2 regions of the Nonomuraea sp. MTCD27 genome follow, and region 2 is predicted to be linked to the other one. Evidence: riboswitches for the same ligand, from Rfam matches in the RefSeq annotation. Region 2 holds a riboswitch; the other holds the start of a gene.
The links. Region 2 has a riboswitch for cobalamin ahead of ACBJ59_RS30960 (CbtB-domain containing protein). Riboswitches for the same ligand answer to the same signal wherever they lie in the genome.

Region 1 (7,271 bases), on a different contig from region 2:
TAACCTAGGGTAATGGGGGATTCGGGGGAGAAGCAGATGCGCCGGCGGCGGTTCCTGGCCTGGGGGCTGGGAGTCACGGCCTGCGCCGCCGGTTGCGGTACGGAGCGCACCGGCGGGGACGTGCCGCGTACCGGATTCTCCATCAATCCGAGCGGGCCGCGCTGGGCCCCCGTGGGGCGGGCGTTCGCCGGGGCGGCCCGTACCGCCGGGTTCCAGTCCGGCGCCGGCACGCCCATCACGGTGACCGGCCTGCCCGCGCTGGCCGCGGCCGAGCTGAACAACGGCCAGAGCCTGCTCGACACCGGCACCCCGCTGGCCAGGCTCAGCGGCGAGGTCGAGGTCGTGGTCGTGCCCGACGCCTCGCCGGTCAAGGACTTCGACGACCTCGGCGCCCGGCTGGTCGCCTCGCCCGGCCGGACACCGCTGGTGGGCGGGCCGCAGGGCGAGCCCGACCACCTGCTGTTCGGCCTGATCGCCAAGGCCCTCGGCGCGGACACCAGGCAGGTCGAGTACACCGGCTACCCCAGCCGCGGCGAGGCGGCCACCGCGCTGCTGGCCGGTAAGGGAGCCGCCGCCGCGGGACCGCTGACCGGCTGGCGCGCCGGCATCGGCCGCGGCCGGGTCAGGGCGCTGGCGGTGTCCTCGGCCACCCGCGTGCCCGAGCTCGACGTGCCGACGCTGCTGGAGTGCGGCGTGCGGGTGGACTTCGCGGACTGGGTGGCCGCCTTCGGGCCCGAGGACATGGCCGACGAGAGCCGCGAGGCGGCCCTGCGCATGTGCGAGGTGGTGATCGGCTCGACCGGCTGGGAGGCGGCGTGCCGGGCCGCCGGCTGGTTGTCGATCCCCCTCGTCGGCGACGACTTCGCCCGCTGGGTCGGCACCGAGATCGCCCGCACCCGCGCGGTCCTGCGGGACCTCGGACTGCTCGACACCACCAAAGCCACAACATGCTGGGGTAGTTGCGGGAACGGCCACTAGATGTAGGATCCTGGTCGTCGCTGGTTCGCCTCTCCGGAGGCGGAGCAAAAGGGAACCCGGTGAGATTCCGGGGCTGCCCCGCAGCGGTGAGCGGGAACGACCGCCGTCATTGTGCACTGGAGAGATCCGGGAAGCGACGGCCAGTAGGAGCCATGGAGCGCGCCCGCGAGCCCGAAGACCTGCCAGCGTCGTGCCGGGCCGTGTCCGGCACGAAGTGTTCAGGGCCTCGAGGGCGGGCCGGAGCGCGACGCGGCCGGTGATCCGGTTCGCCGTGCTCTCGCGTGCCCTCACGGGGATGAGCTCGCGAGGAGAGAGAGCACGTGACTCAGATCGTTGAGGTTGACCGCCGCCTGGCCATCGAGGAGGCCGCCGCCCGGGTGATCACCGACCCGGCCAACTCGCGGGTCGCCGCCCGGCTGCTGGCCGAGGAGATCGCCGACGAGGCGGCCGCGCACGGCGTGCGGACGTTCTCGGAGTCCATCGCCGCCACCCACGCGGCCGGGCTCGTGCAGGACGGGCTGGCGGAGTTCGTCGCCGCGCACGCCGCCGAGCTGGACGCGCTGGTCTCCGCCGAGGCGGACGACCGGTTCGAGTATTTCGGGCTGCGCACGGTGTACGACCGCTACCTGCTGCGCCACCCCGAGACGCGCGGGGTGCTGGAGCGGCCGCAGCACTTCTTCCTGCGCGTGGCCTGCGGGTTGTCGGAGTCGGTGGCCGAGGCGGCGGAGCTGTACGCGCTCATGTCCACGCTGTCGTACCTGCCCAGCTCGCCCACCCTGTTCAACTCCGGCTCGCGCCGGCCGCAGCTGTCGTCCTGCTTCCTGCTCGACTCGCCGCGCGACGAGCTGGAGGGCATCTACGACAGGTACGGGCAGGTGGCCCGGCTGTCCAAGTACGCCGGGGGCATCGGCATCTCCTGGACCCGGGTGCGCTCGCGCGGCTCCCTGATCAGGGGTACGAACGGCCACTCCAACGGCATCGTGCCCTGGCTGCGCACGCTGGACTCCTCGGTGGCGGCGGTCAACCAGGGCGGCCGGCGCAAGGGGGCGGCCTGCGTCTACCTGGAGACCTGGCACGCCGACATCGAGGAGTTCCTGGAGCTGCGCGACAACACCGGCGAGGACGCCCGCCGCACCCACAACCTGAACCTGGCCAACTGGGTCCCCGACGAGTTCATGCGCCGGGTCGAGGCGGACGGGACGTGGTCGCTGTTCGACCCGAAGGAGGTGCCCGACCTCACGGACCTGTACGGGGAGGAGTTCACGGCCGCGTACCGCGCGTACGAGGCGGCCGGGCGGTACGTCCGGCAGATCCCCGCCAGGACACTGTACGGCCGGATGATGCGCACCCTCGCCCAGACCGGCAACGGCTGGATGACGTTCAAGGACGCCGCCAACCGCACCTCCAACCAGACCGCCCGCCCCGAGAACGTCATCCACCTGTCGAACCTCTGCACCGAGATCCTCGAGGTCACCAGCGACGCCGAGACGGCCGTCTGCAACCTCGGCTCGGTCAACCTGGCCGCCCACCTGACCGGGGACGGCGCCGGGCAGGACATGGACTGGGAGCGGCTGCGCCGGACCGTGCGCACCGCCGTCCGCTTCCTCGACCGCACCATCGACCTCGGCTTCTACCCCACGCCCGAGGCCGAGGCGGCCAACAAGCGGTGGCGGCCCATCGGGCTGGGCGTGATGGGGCTGGCCGACGTCTTCTTCACGCTGCGGCTGCCGTTCGACTCACCGCGGGCGCTGGAGCTGTCCACCAGGATCGCCGAGGAGATCGCGCTGGCCGCGTACGACACCTCGGCCGACCTGGCGGCCGAGCGCGGAAGGCACCCGTCGTACGCCGACACGCGGGCCGCCGGGGGAGTGCTGCACCCCGACCACTACGGCGCGGCCGGTTCGCCGCGCTGGGACGCGCTCCGCGAGAAGATCGCGGAGACCGGCCTGCGGAACTCGCTCATGGTCGCCATCGCCCCGACCGCGACGATCGCCTCCATCGCCGGCTGCTACGAGTGCATCGAGCCGCAGGTGTCCAACGTGTTCAAGCGGGAGACCCTGTCGGGCGAGTTCTTGCAGGTCAACCGGTATTTGGTGGCCGATCTGCAGGCGCGCGGGCTGTGGACCCAGCAGGTGCGCGACGACCTCAAGCGCGCCGACGGCTCGGTGCAGACCGTGCCCGGCGTGCCCGACGACCTCAAGGTGCTCTACCGCACGGCGTGGGAGCTGCCGCAGAAGGCGCTGATCGACCTGGCCGCCGCGCGGCAGCCGTACATCGACCAGTCGCAGTCGCTCAACCTCTTCATGGCCAGCCCGACCATCGGCAAGCTCTCGTCGATGTACGCCTACGCCTGGAAGCAGGGCCTCAAGACGACGTACTACCTGCGCTCGCGCCCGGCCACCCGGATCGCCCAGACGACGGTCGCGGCCCCTTCCGCCGAGGCGATCGCCTGCTCCCTCGAGAACCCCGAAACCTGCGAAGCCTGCCAGTAAGGAGACCCTTTCGTGCTGCTCGACCCCGGTATGGACCTCACCCTGCGGCCCATGCGCTACCCCGACTTCTACGAGCGCTACCGCGCGGCCATCCGCAACACGTGGACCGTCGAGGAGGTGGACCTGCACAACGACCTCGCCGACCTGGCCAGGATGACCCCGCAGGAGCGGCACCTGATCAACCGGCTGGTCGCCTTCTTCGCCACCGGCGACTCGATCGTGGCCAACAACCTCGTGCTCAACCTCTACCAGCACGTCAACGCCCCCGAGGCGCGCCTGTACCTGAGCAGGCAGCTCTTCGAGGAGGCCGTGCACGTGCAGTTCTACCTGACGCTCCTCGACACCTACCTGCCCGACCCGGACGAGCGGGTGAAGGCGTTCGCCGCGATCGAGCACATCCCGTCGATCCGCGACAAGGCGGAGTTCTGCTTCAGGTGGATCGACTCGATCGAAGGGCTGCGGCGGCTGGAGACGGCCGCGGAGCGGCGCCAGTTCCTGCTGAACCTCATCTGCTTCGCCGCCTGCATCGAGGGCCTGTTCTTCTACGGCGCGTTCGCGTACGTCTACTGGTTCCGCTCGCGCGGTCTCCTCGGCGGCCTGGCCACCGGGACGAACTGGGTGTTCCGCGACGAGTCCATGCACATGGAGTTCGCGTTCAGCGTGGTGGACACGGTGCGGGCCGAGGAGCCGTCGCTGTTCGACGACGAGCTGGGCAAGCAGGTCACCCTCATGATCGAGGAGGCCGTCGCGGCGGAGCTGGCCTTCGCCGCGGACCTGTGCGGCGAGGGCATGCCCGGCATGGGGGTGGACCAGATGCGCCAGTACCTGGAGTACGTCGCCGACCAGCGGCTGGCCCGGCTCGGCCTGCCCAGCCGGTACGGCTCGGCGAACCCCTTCGCGTTCATGGAGTTGCAGGACGTGCAGGAGTTGGCCAACTTCTTCGAACGGCGGGTTTCTGCTTACCAAGTGGCGGTTGAGGGCAATGTGAGCTTTGACGAGACGTTCTAATACATAAGGGGGCATGAGCGTGCAGTCTCCAGCGGACTGGCCGATCCTCGTAATCGCCGTGGTCGGTTCGATCCTCCTGGTGGAAGTGGCCCGGCGGGTGCTGAGCAGGATGGGGCGCAAATTCGCGCTCGCCCGGCACCTGGTGGAGCACTGCACGTGGCCCGCGTTCTCGGTGGCCGCCGTGGTGGCGTTCAACGTGGTGTTCGGGCCGGGGATGTTCGGCGACACGCCGTCCGAACGGGCGGTGGCGGGGTCGGTGGAGCGGGTGCTCGGCCTCGTCACGATCGCCGCGGTGACCTGGCTGATCGTGCAGGCCACGTACGCGTTCACGGACATCGTCCTCGACCGGCTGGTGCTGGTCGAGGGGGAGCGCAACCGCCGGGCGCGGCGGATCATGACGCAGATCGCGCTCGTCCGCCGCATCGCCGCCGCGGTCATCGTCGTCATCGCGGTCGGCGCGATGCTCTTCTCCTTCCCGCAGGTGCGGGCACTCGGGGCCGGGCTGCTCGCCTCGGCCGGCATCGCGGGCGCGGTCGTCGGCATCGCCGCCCAGCCGACCATCGGCAACGTGCTGGCCGGGCTGCAGCTCGCCTTCAGCGACGCGCTGCGGCTGGACGACGTGGTCGTGGTCGAGGAGGAGTGGGGGCGGATCGAGGAGCTGACGCTCACGTACGTGGTGGTGCGGCTGTGGGACGAGCGCCGGCTCGTGCTGCCGGTGTCGTACTTCACCCAGACCCCGTTCGAGAACTGGACCCGCCACGGCAGCCGCGTGCTCGCCGTCGTGTACCTGCGGGTGGACTGGGCGGTGCCGGTCCCGAAACTGCGCGACGCCCTGTACGAGTTCCTCCAGGGCAACCCGCTGTGGGACCAGAAGGACTGGACGCTGCAGGTCACCGACGTGCTGCCAAACGGCCTGGTGGAGCTGCGGGGCCTGATGAGCGCCGCGGACTCGCCGTCCTCGTGGGACCTCAAGTGCGACGTACGCGAGTTCCTGGTCAACTACGTCCGCGACAACTACCCGGACGCCCTGCCCCGCTTCCGCGTCGAGACCCCGGAGACCCGGGTGGGCGTGAGCTGGACCAAGGACCGCTGAGCCGGCCGGAATTAAATATGTGGCACGCGCCCGATCATCGGTTTACCGTGGACATTGTCCAGCAACGTTCAGCAACGTCCAGGAAGGGCGGCGAAGTGCGCTACCTGAGCCTCTCCCGGCCGCTCCCTGCCCTGCCCGAGCTGCGGCGACGGCTTACCGGATAATCCAATCGCGGATTACCGGAAAAGCCGTCTCGAAGAAATTCGAGGCGGCTTGTTTCATTCGAGGAAACCGAGTGTGGGGCAGTTTGGTCAGCCCGCCTGCCTTGGGAGCAGGAGCACCGCAGGTTCGAATCCTGCCACTCGGACACGGCCCTGAAAGGAAAGGGCCGCGGGCCACGGCCTGGCCGGCGGGAATGGCGCCCCCCGGCCGGACCCGGCCCTCGCCCCGGGCCGGCCCACGCCAGCCAAGCCCGGGGCCCAGCCGCTCTGGCCCAACTGGCAGAGGCGCCGTCTTCAGGAGGCGGAGGTTCAGGGTTCGAATCCCTGGAGCGGCACATGACTGGACAAACCCTGCACTTTCGCGGATGCCTCCTGCGAGAGACCCGGACGAGAAGGGACATGTCGAGATCGCTTCTGGCCAGAAATCTCCTATGTCGGTGGTATCCAAGGCCAAGCACCAGGAGATGAAGGACTGGCACAGCGAAGGGTTCAGGCCGACCGTACGATCTCGTCGATGAGGGTGGCCAGCCGTCGTGGCCGGGACAGGAACGGCGAATGCCCGCCAGGGAGCCGGCGGGTCTCGGCCGCTTGGGCTGCCATCTGCTCCTGCAGTGCGAGAGGGACGGCCTGGTCCTGCTCCGTGATGATGTAGGTGGACGGGATGCTCCGCCAGGCGGCTACGTCGACCTTCTCCGCGAACGATCGGATGGTCTGGTTGACCAGCTTGCTCACCGCCTGCTCGGCCTCTTCATCGGGCAGATCGCCGTAGAGCGAGACACGCGGGTTCGTCGCTGAGCGGGAACAGGCCGCTTGTGTCTTCGGGATCGGGGAGGCCGTGGATGGCGTACATCGACTCATGCATGCCTGCGGTGGGATGTTCGCCGGCGCTCGGGAGCCCCGGCGTGCGCGTGCCATAGCCGAGAGCGTGCAACTCGGCCTCAAGCCGGGCCCAGCTGCTCGGCTGGTGGCAGGCGCCGTGCACAAGCATCACAGTAGTCATGAATGGTGCTCCAAGCTTCTCGTACGAAATATCGGACATGGTGGCGCTCCTGTGCCTGTCGACCTGCCGCCGGGGCGCCCGACGGCCGTCGGCGAACTCGTGATCGGTGCGGCGCGGACTCGGCCTCCGGAGTTTCTCTCGACAGCGGCCCGGCCACGCTGATGACGGCCGCCTTGCCGGATGCGTGCCGAGGTGGAGGCGATCGGCGAGCGCGGCTGAGACGTGCCGGTGACGACGCCTCGGTTCAGTGGTCCGCTGTCGCTGTGAGCGCGTAGGCCCAGAGAAGCGGGGACCCGGCGAGCAGCACCGAGGCGATCGTGCGAAGTGCCCGCGAAAGTTCGCAGGCAGCTGCAGCTCCCAGCCGTTGGCCGGCGACCTGGCGGGCAGGCAGAGCCATGGTCACGGCGTTCGCCACGATCACGTGCACCGGCCCGCTCCAATCGTCCGCGAACGCGCGCACGGAGCCGAGATCGCTCAGGTCGAGGGCTCGCCGGCCGCCGGTGGGGTTGCGGGCCGCGACGGTGATCTCGGCTCCCGCG
Region 2 (7,271 bases):
CGGGGAAGGCCGCCACCTGCTCGCGCAGCGGGGCGTTGGCGGCCAGTTCGGCGGCGTACACCTCGGGGAACCCGCCGCCGATCACGAGCGCGGCGGCGCCGTCGGGCAGCCTCTCGTCACGCAACGGGTCGAACACCGCCACCTCCGCTCCTGCGGCCCGCAGCAGCTCGACGTGCTCGGCGTACCCGAACGTGAACGCCGCCCCGCCCGCCACCGCCACCACCGGCCGCTCGCGGACGGCCGCGTACGGAGGCGTCCATGGGGCGGCGTCCAGCGGGGGAGCCGACCTCGCCAGGCGCAACAGCGCGTCGAGGTCGCACGACCGGGCCACCAGCGCGGCCAGCCGCTCCACCGAGGCCACCGCCTCGCTCACCCGCTCGGCCGCCGGGACGAGCCCCAGATGCCGCGACGGCGTCGCCACGCCGTCGTCACGCCGGATCGCCCCCAGCACCGGCACGCCCGCCGCCTCCAGCGCGGCCCGGCACAGCTCCTCGTGCCGGTCCGAGCCCACCCGGTTGAGCACCACCCCGCCCACCCGCACCCGGGGGTCGAACGTGGCGAACCCGTGCACCACGGCCGCCACCGACCTGCTCTGCCGCGCCGCGTCCACGACCAGCACCACGGGCGCCGCCAGCAGCCGCGCGACGTGCGCGGTCGAGGCGAAGTCCGTGGCCCCCCTGCCGTCGAACAGGCCCATCACGCCCTCGACCACCGCCACGTCGCACCCCGCCGCGCCGTGCCGGAACAGCGGGCCCACCCGCTCCTCACCGACCAGCCACGGATCCAGGTTCCGTCCCGGACGGCCGGTGGCCAGCGCGTGGTATCCGGGGTCGATGTAGTCGGGCCCCACCTTGTGCGGCGAGACCTTCAGCCCCCGCCCCCGCAGCGCCGCCATCAGGCCCGTGGCCACCGTCGTCTTCCCGCTCCCCGACGACGGCGCCGCGATCACCAGTCGCGGAACTACCACTCGATACCCTTCTGCCCTTTCTGCCCGGCGTCCATGGGATGGCGTACCTTGCCCATCTCCGTCACCAGGTCGGCCACCTCGATCAGCCGCTCCGGCGCGTCCCTGCCGGTGATCACCACGTGCTGGTTGCCCGGCCGCCCGGTGAGTGCCGCCAGCACGTCGTCGAGCTCCAGCCAGCCCCACTTCAGCGGGTACGTGAACTCGTCCAGCACGTAGAACCGGTACGTCTGGGCCGCCAGGTCACGCTTGATCTGCTCCCAGCCCTCCCGGGCGTCGGCCGCGTGGTCCTCCTCGGTGCCGGGCCGCTGGATCCAGGACCAGCCCTCGCCCATCTTGTGCCAGGTCACCGTGCCGCCCTCGCCCGTGTCGCCGAGCACCTTGAGCGCCCGCTCCTCGCCGATGCGCCACTTGGCCGACTTCACGAACTGGAACACCCCGACGGGCCACCCCTGGTTCCAGGCCCGCAACGCCATCCCGAAGGCGGCCGTCGACTTGCCCTTGCCCGGGCCGGTGTGGACGATCAGCAGCGGCCTGGTACGGCGCTGCCGGGTGGTGAGGCCGTCGTCCGGCACGACGGCCGGCTTCCCCTGCGGCATGACTCAGACCACCTTCCGGTAACCACGATCGCCTCTATGGTCAGCTGCCGCCCGCCTGTGATCGCGGACGACCGACCCGAGATCGGCGAGGTCATCGAGCGGAACGAGCCGGGCCCGCAGCCGGGACGCCAGCCGCCCGGCCAGGCCGAGCCGTACCGGCCCGCTCTCGCAGTCGACGACCACCGACGCCGTACCCGCCAGCAGCCCGGCCGCCCGGTCCACGTCCCCGCCCGCCGTGACGCGCCCATCGGTCACCACCACCAGCAGCGGCCGCCTGGCCGGATCCCGCAGCCGCTCCACCCGCAGCACCTCCGCCGCCCGCACCAGCCCGGCCGCCAGCGGAGTACGCCCGCCGGTGGGCAGCGAACGCAACCGCGCCGCACCCGCCTCCACCGACGACGTGGGCGGCAGCGCCACCTCGGCACCCGCGCCCCGGAACGTCACCAGCCCCACCTTGTCGCGCCGCTGGTAGGCGTCGAGCAGCAGGCTGAGCACGGCCGTCTTGACCACCGCCATCCGCCTGCGCGCCGCCATCGAGCCGCTCGCGTCCACCACGAACAGCACGAGGTTGCCCTCCCTGCCCTCACGCATCACCTCACGCAGGTCGTCGCCGCGCAGCACCAGCCCCGGCCCGCCGCGCCCGCGTTCCCTCTGGTGCGGGGCGGCCGCCAGCAGCGTCGCGGTCACGTGCAGATCGCGCACCGGCCCGGAGGGGCGGCGCGACCCGGTGGCCCGGCCGCGCGGGGTCCGCGAGCGCGACCGCCGCCCGGACGCCCCCTCCCCGAGCCCCGGCACCTCCAGCAACGGCACCCGGTACGGCGCCATCACCCCGTCCACCCGCCCGTCCACCCGATCGGCGCCCCCACCGTCCTGGCCCTCACCCGGAGACCCGTCGTCCCCACCCGCATCCGCCCCCTCGCCAGAAGGACCACCGCCCGCCCCACCACGATCGTCCGCTTTGCCACGATCGTCCGTCCGGCCACGATCGTCGGCACCGCCACGATCGTCCGAGCCGCCACGATCATCTGGGCCGCCACGATCATCTGGGCCGCCACGATCATCTGGGCCGCCACGATCATCTGGGCCGCCACGATCGTCCGGGCCACCACGACCATCTGGGCCGTCCGGACTGTCGCTCCCGTCCGGATCGTCATCCTCCGAGGTGCGCTCCAGCAGCTCATCGAGCAGCGCCTCATCCAGCCCCGGCGCGTCGAACGGATCCCGCCGTCTCCGGTGCGGCAACGACAGCCGGGCCGCCGCGCGTACGTCTGCCACGCTCACCACCGCCCGCCCCTGCCAGGCCGCATGGGCGATCGCCGCGCTCGCCGTGACCAGGTCGGCTCGCAGCCCGTCCACCTCGAAGGCCGCGCAAACCGTGGCGATCTGCCGCAGCCGCGCGTCGGGCAGCCGTACGCCCGCCACCCGCTCCCGGGCCGTGACGATCCGCCCCGCCAGCTCCGACTCCTCCCGCGCCCACCGCGCCGCGAACGCCGCCGGGTCCGCGTCGAAGGCCAGCCGCCTCCGCACCACCTCGGCCCGCTCCCCGGGATCGCGCGACGCCCTGACCTCGACCGTCAGCCCGAACCTGTCGAGGAGCTGCGGCCGCAGCTCTCCCTCCTCCGGGTTCATGGTGCCCACCAGCAGGAACCGGGCGGCGTGCCGGACCGAGACGGACTCGCGCTCGACGTAGCAGGTCCCAAGGGCGGCCGCGTCGAGCAGCAGGTCCACGAGGTGGTCGTGCAGCAGGTTCACCTCGTCGACGTACAGGACGCCGCGGTGCGCGGCGGCCAGCAGCCCCGGCTCGAACGCCTTCACGCCCTCCGTCAGCGCCCGCTCCACGTCGAGCGATCCCGCCAGGCGATCCTCGGACGCACCGACAGGCAACTCCACCAGCGCGGCCGGACGGCTCACGCCATCGACACCGCTCTCATGCGGACCGTCCGGGCATCCGGGGTCGGGCGCCGCCGGGTCGCAGGCAAAGCGGCAACCGGCCACCACGTCCACGGCGGGCAGCTGGGCCGCGAGCGCGCGTACGATCGTGGACTTGGCAGTGCCCTTCTCACCGCGTACGAGCACGCCGCCCACCCGGGGTGAGACCGCGTTGAGCACCAGCGCCAGCTTCAGGTCGTCGAGCCCGACGACCGCGCTGAACGGGTAGGTGTTGACCAAGACAGAACCTTCCGGTTGACATGAGCGACCCGCCGGCCAGTTCGCGTGACGGTCAGCTCGGTGAAGGACAGCGGCGCGATGTCGAAACGGGCGGTGCTGAGCGGATCCAGCCCCAGCGCATGCCCGAGCGCCGCCCGGATCACACCGACATCACAGATGACGACCACCTCAGGGCGTACGGCGCCGGCGGGTTGCGCCCGGCCGGTGACCGCCTCGGGGTGGGTGGGATTCTGGCGTACCGCTTCCAGCCAGTCCCCGACCCGTTCGGCGAGAGCGGCCAGGCTCTCGCCGCCGTGCGGGGCCGCGTGCGGATCCGCCAGCCATCTGGCCAGCGCCTCCGGCTCCTCCCGCGCGACCTGTTCATACGTCAGCCCGCCCCACCGGCCGCAGTCGGCTTCCCTGAGGGCCGGAGCCACGCGCGCCTCCAGCCCCATCGCGGCGGCGGTCTGCCACGCGGCCCGCACGGGCGAGACCCAGACAGCCGCGCCCGCCATGACTCCCGGTGCGGTCCAGCCCGCCATGGCGGCCAAGGAGGCGGCTCTGGCGAGGCCGGCCGGGTCGGCGTTGGTGTGGTCGGTGTCCGTGGCGCCGGGGAAACGGGCAGCCCGCATCCCCGGCGTCGTCGCGTGCCGGACGAACAACAACCGAGCTCAGCCCGGCTCGACGGCGGCACCGGCAGCGCCGCCGGTACGAGTTGCACCGGCCGTACGAGCCGGGTCGGCCTGAACCGCTCGGGCCGCTCTGTCGCTCACCCACCCGAACAGCACGCCGAACGCCGCCCAGAAGACGAGTTGCGTGCCGAGCGAGGCGAGCCTGAACTCCCACAGCAGCGTGGCGGGGAACCCGGCGGGCACCTCGTGCACCGGTGGCAGCAGCACCCACGCCGCCACCACCGGAACCAGGAAGGAGCCCACCGCCGAGACCCACCGGACCCACGGATCCGCGGAGCTCGCCCGGCGGGCCGTGGCCACCGCGACCGCCACCGCGGCCAGCCCGACGAGGACCATCACCACGTACAGCAGAGTGCGGTTGCCGATCGTCGCCGGGTCACCGACAGCGGGCGGGTTGGCTGGATATTTCACGAAAGGGACGAGGATGACGGCGACGAAGGCCGTACCGGCGGAGGCCAGGGCCAGCCGCCCGTCCGAGCGCGACCCGACCCGGCCCCGCAGGCCCGCGAACACGAGGGCGAACACGCCGCCCACGGCCAGCCCGTAGAGCCCGGTGGCCAGGAAGAGCCCCGCCTTCTGCACGGGCCTGCTGACCTCGGCCCCTTCGCCGTGATCGTGACCCTCGTGCGCCTCTGCCGGAGCGGCCCGGGTCTGGGCCGCGGCCGCCTCCTCCAGGGCGATCGCGCTGTCCACGCGCGGTTCCCCGAAGACGAAGGCGAAGCCGCCCGCGACCGATCCGGCCAGCAGGCCTACGAGCAGACCTCTGACCAGCAAGTTCCGTACCATGCCGGGGCCTCAGTGGCACGGCACGCCGAGCAGGTGCCGCCCGTCGTGCATCAGCTCGTGCAGGAACGCGCCCGTCTGGGACACGGCGCCGTTGTCCATCAGGACCAGGTACGCGACGAGCAGCAGCAGTGCCACGGCCGGCAGCCAGGCGCGCAGGCGTGGAAAGGGGATGGTGGTGGTGGGAGTGGTCAGATCACTCATGCAAAAGCCTCCTCAGGGATGACGCGTCCCGCCTTCGAGGTCACGGCTGCCAAGCGACCTGGCTCCCGGGATCTACGTCCCGGATACAGTGGCGCGTCCGCACCGGCATCTCACCGGATTTCCCTTGGACAACCGTGAAATCTACCGGAACGTATCTGTTCCTCCTGTTCGCGTCAATACGTCCCGGCCGATGGGCTGGTGGGTGAGGGGGCCTGAGCGCCGGGGTCCCCGGAGTGAGTCCGGGGAGTTCAGGCGGGCGGGCCTTTCTTGACGAGACGCCGGGAGTGGGAGGGTTAAATTCGGGACCTTTGGCCCTAGCGCGGCGTGATGGGCCGGTCTTAGGTTCCCCCTCATGTCGTCCCCGATGGACCCTCACCTGCCGGGAGGGGAGGCTGGCCTGGTCCTTCAGGTGACCCGGACGGACGACCAGGTGGTGATCAGGGCGTCCGGAGAGCTCGACCTGGCCTCGGAGTCGGTCTTCCGCGCGTGCGTGGCCCGCGTGCTCGCCCAGCGGGGCACCCATCTCCTGCTCGACCTGGGCCAGGTGGGTTTCATCGACGCCCGCGGCCTGGCCGTGCTGGTCGCCGCGCGTAACCAGGCGGTGGCGGGGCGGGGGAGCCTGCGGGTGACGAGGAGCTCGCGGAGTGTCGTACGGCTGCTGGAGATCACCGGCCTCGACCGCGTGTTCCCGCCGCCGACCGGCTGACCCGCCGGCCCGCGCCGGTCAGTGGGGCGGGCGCTGGGCGTGGCCGTGAGCGGCCTCGGCTGCGCTGCAACTGCTCTCCCCGGGCATCGCCTGGACGCGGGAGGGCCACCAGACCTGTACGTCCCCCGGCCGGACGCGGGCGAACAGGCACACCCCCGGCCGCTCCCGCAACGCGATGCCGATCACCCCGTCGACCTCGGCCACGTCCTTGCCGATGCGGTCGTCCAGGTCCAGCCGGTCGACGACCTCGCGGGCGGCCGCCAGGTCGGGGGTTGCGGGCAGGCGCGTCTTCAGCCACTCGTACGCGGTGCGGGGGATCTCCGCCGGGGCGCGGAAGGAGCGCGGCTCGCCCGCCGGGCAGTCGACCTCGGCCACGCCCGTGTCGGAGTAGGAGACCGAGATCTCGAAGCACACGACGGCCACCGCGGCGGGACTCGGGGAGCTCGTCCTGCCGAGCGGCTCACCGTCCCGATCCACCGGGCTCGTGGCGCGGATCCGCAGCAGGACGCGTCCCTGGTCGCTGACGCTGTACCTGGTGCCGGTCACGGAGTACACGTCGACGTCCGCGTCGCGGGAGAGCGCGTGGCCGATGTCCTCCGAGTTCCAGGACAGGCCGCGGCCGAGCCGCTCGGCGATCTGTTCGGCGTGGGTACGGGCGGCGCGGGCCGCGGGATCCTCGCTGCAGGCGGTGAGGGCGAGCATCGCGGCGATGCACAGGGCGCTGGACAACCGGAGGAGGAGCATGATCTCTGACTACCTCACCACTCCGGCCGGGGCCGCCTGCCGTGTTCGGAAGGTGACATTCGGCGGCTGATCAGGGCAGGGAAGCGTGGTCTCGGGCGGGGAACGTGATGATCCCGGCATCGGCCCGCGCCGGGTTCGTGACCCCGGCGGCTCACGGGGGCGACCGGCCAGGGGACGCGGTCACCGTGTCTCGACCGGGGTGATGCGGAAGACCGGATACCGCGCGGCGATCCGCTCGAACTCAGCCAGCGGCGCCCGCCGGTCCACCGGGATGTGGGTGCGGCCGCCCGGCGAGACGGCCAGGTAGCGGCGGAGGACGGGCGCACGGTCCCCGGCGTCCACCTCGTCCAGACGTACGGTCTCCTGCCGGCCGTGCCGCAGCACCGCCAGCCCGCCGGCCGCGCGGACATTGCGCACCCAGTTGGTCTCCT

Region 1: linked by a shared signal. The riboswitch ahead of ACBJ59_RS08930 (ribonucleoside-diphosphate reductase subunit alpha) and the one ahead of ACBJ59_RS30960 (CbtB-domain containing protein) in region 2 are both predicted to bind cobalamin.

Annotation. Positions count from the first base shown of each region.
Region 1 is NZ_JBGNUW010000003.1:169,004-176,274, forward strand. Features, by position in the region: gene ACBJ59_RS08925 (tripartite tricarboxylate transporter substrate-binding protein) at 13-978, shown strand; cobalamin riboswitch at 983-1,180, shown strand; gene ACBJ59_RS08930 (ribonucleoside-diphosphate reductase subunit alpha) at 1,299-3,470, shown strand; gene ACBJ59_RS08935 (ribonucleotide-diphosphate reductase subunit beta) at 3,483-4,478, shown strand; gene ACBJ59_RS08940 (mechanosensitive ion channel domain-containing protein) at 4,498-5,571, shown strand; tRNA gene ACBJ59_RS08945 (tRNA-Pro) at 5,803-5,878, shown strand; tRNA gene ACBJ59_RS08950 (tRNA-Leu) at 5,994-6,067, shown strand; gene ACBJ59_RS08955 (alpha/beta hydrolase) at 6,222-6,647, opposite strand.
Region 2 is NZ_JBGNUW010000011.1:260,941-268,211, reverse strand. Features, by position in the region: gene ACBJ59_RS30985 (cobyrinate a,c-diamide synthase) at 1-952, opposite strand, end outside; gene cobO (cob(I)yrinic acid a,c-diamide adenosyltransferase) at 961-1,563, opposite strand; gene ACBJ59_RS30975 (VWA domain-containing protein) at 1,567-3,732, opposite strand; gene ACBJ59_RS30970 (histidine phosphatase family protein) at 3,684-4,373, opposite strand; gene ACBJ59_RS30965 (CbtA family protein) at 4,383-5,177, opposite strand; gene ACBJ59_RS30960 (CbtB-domain containing protein) at 5,199-5,390, opposite strand; cobalamin riboswitch at 5,425-5,554, opposite strand; gene ACBJ59_RS30955 (STAS domain-containing protein) at 5,743-6,096, shown strand; gene ACBJ59_RS30950 (hypothetical protein) at 6,115-6,840, opposite strand; gene ACBJ59_RS30945 (nitroreductase/quinone reductase family protein) at 7,021-7,271, opposite strand, start outside.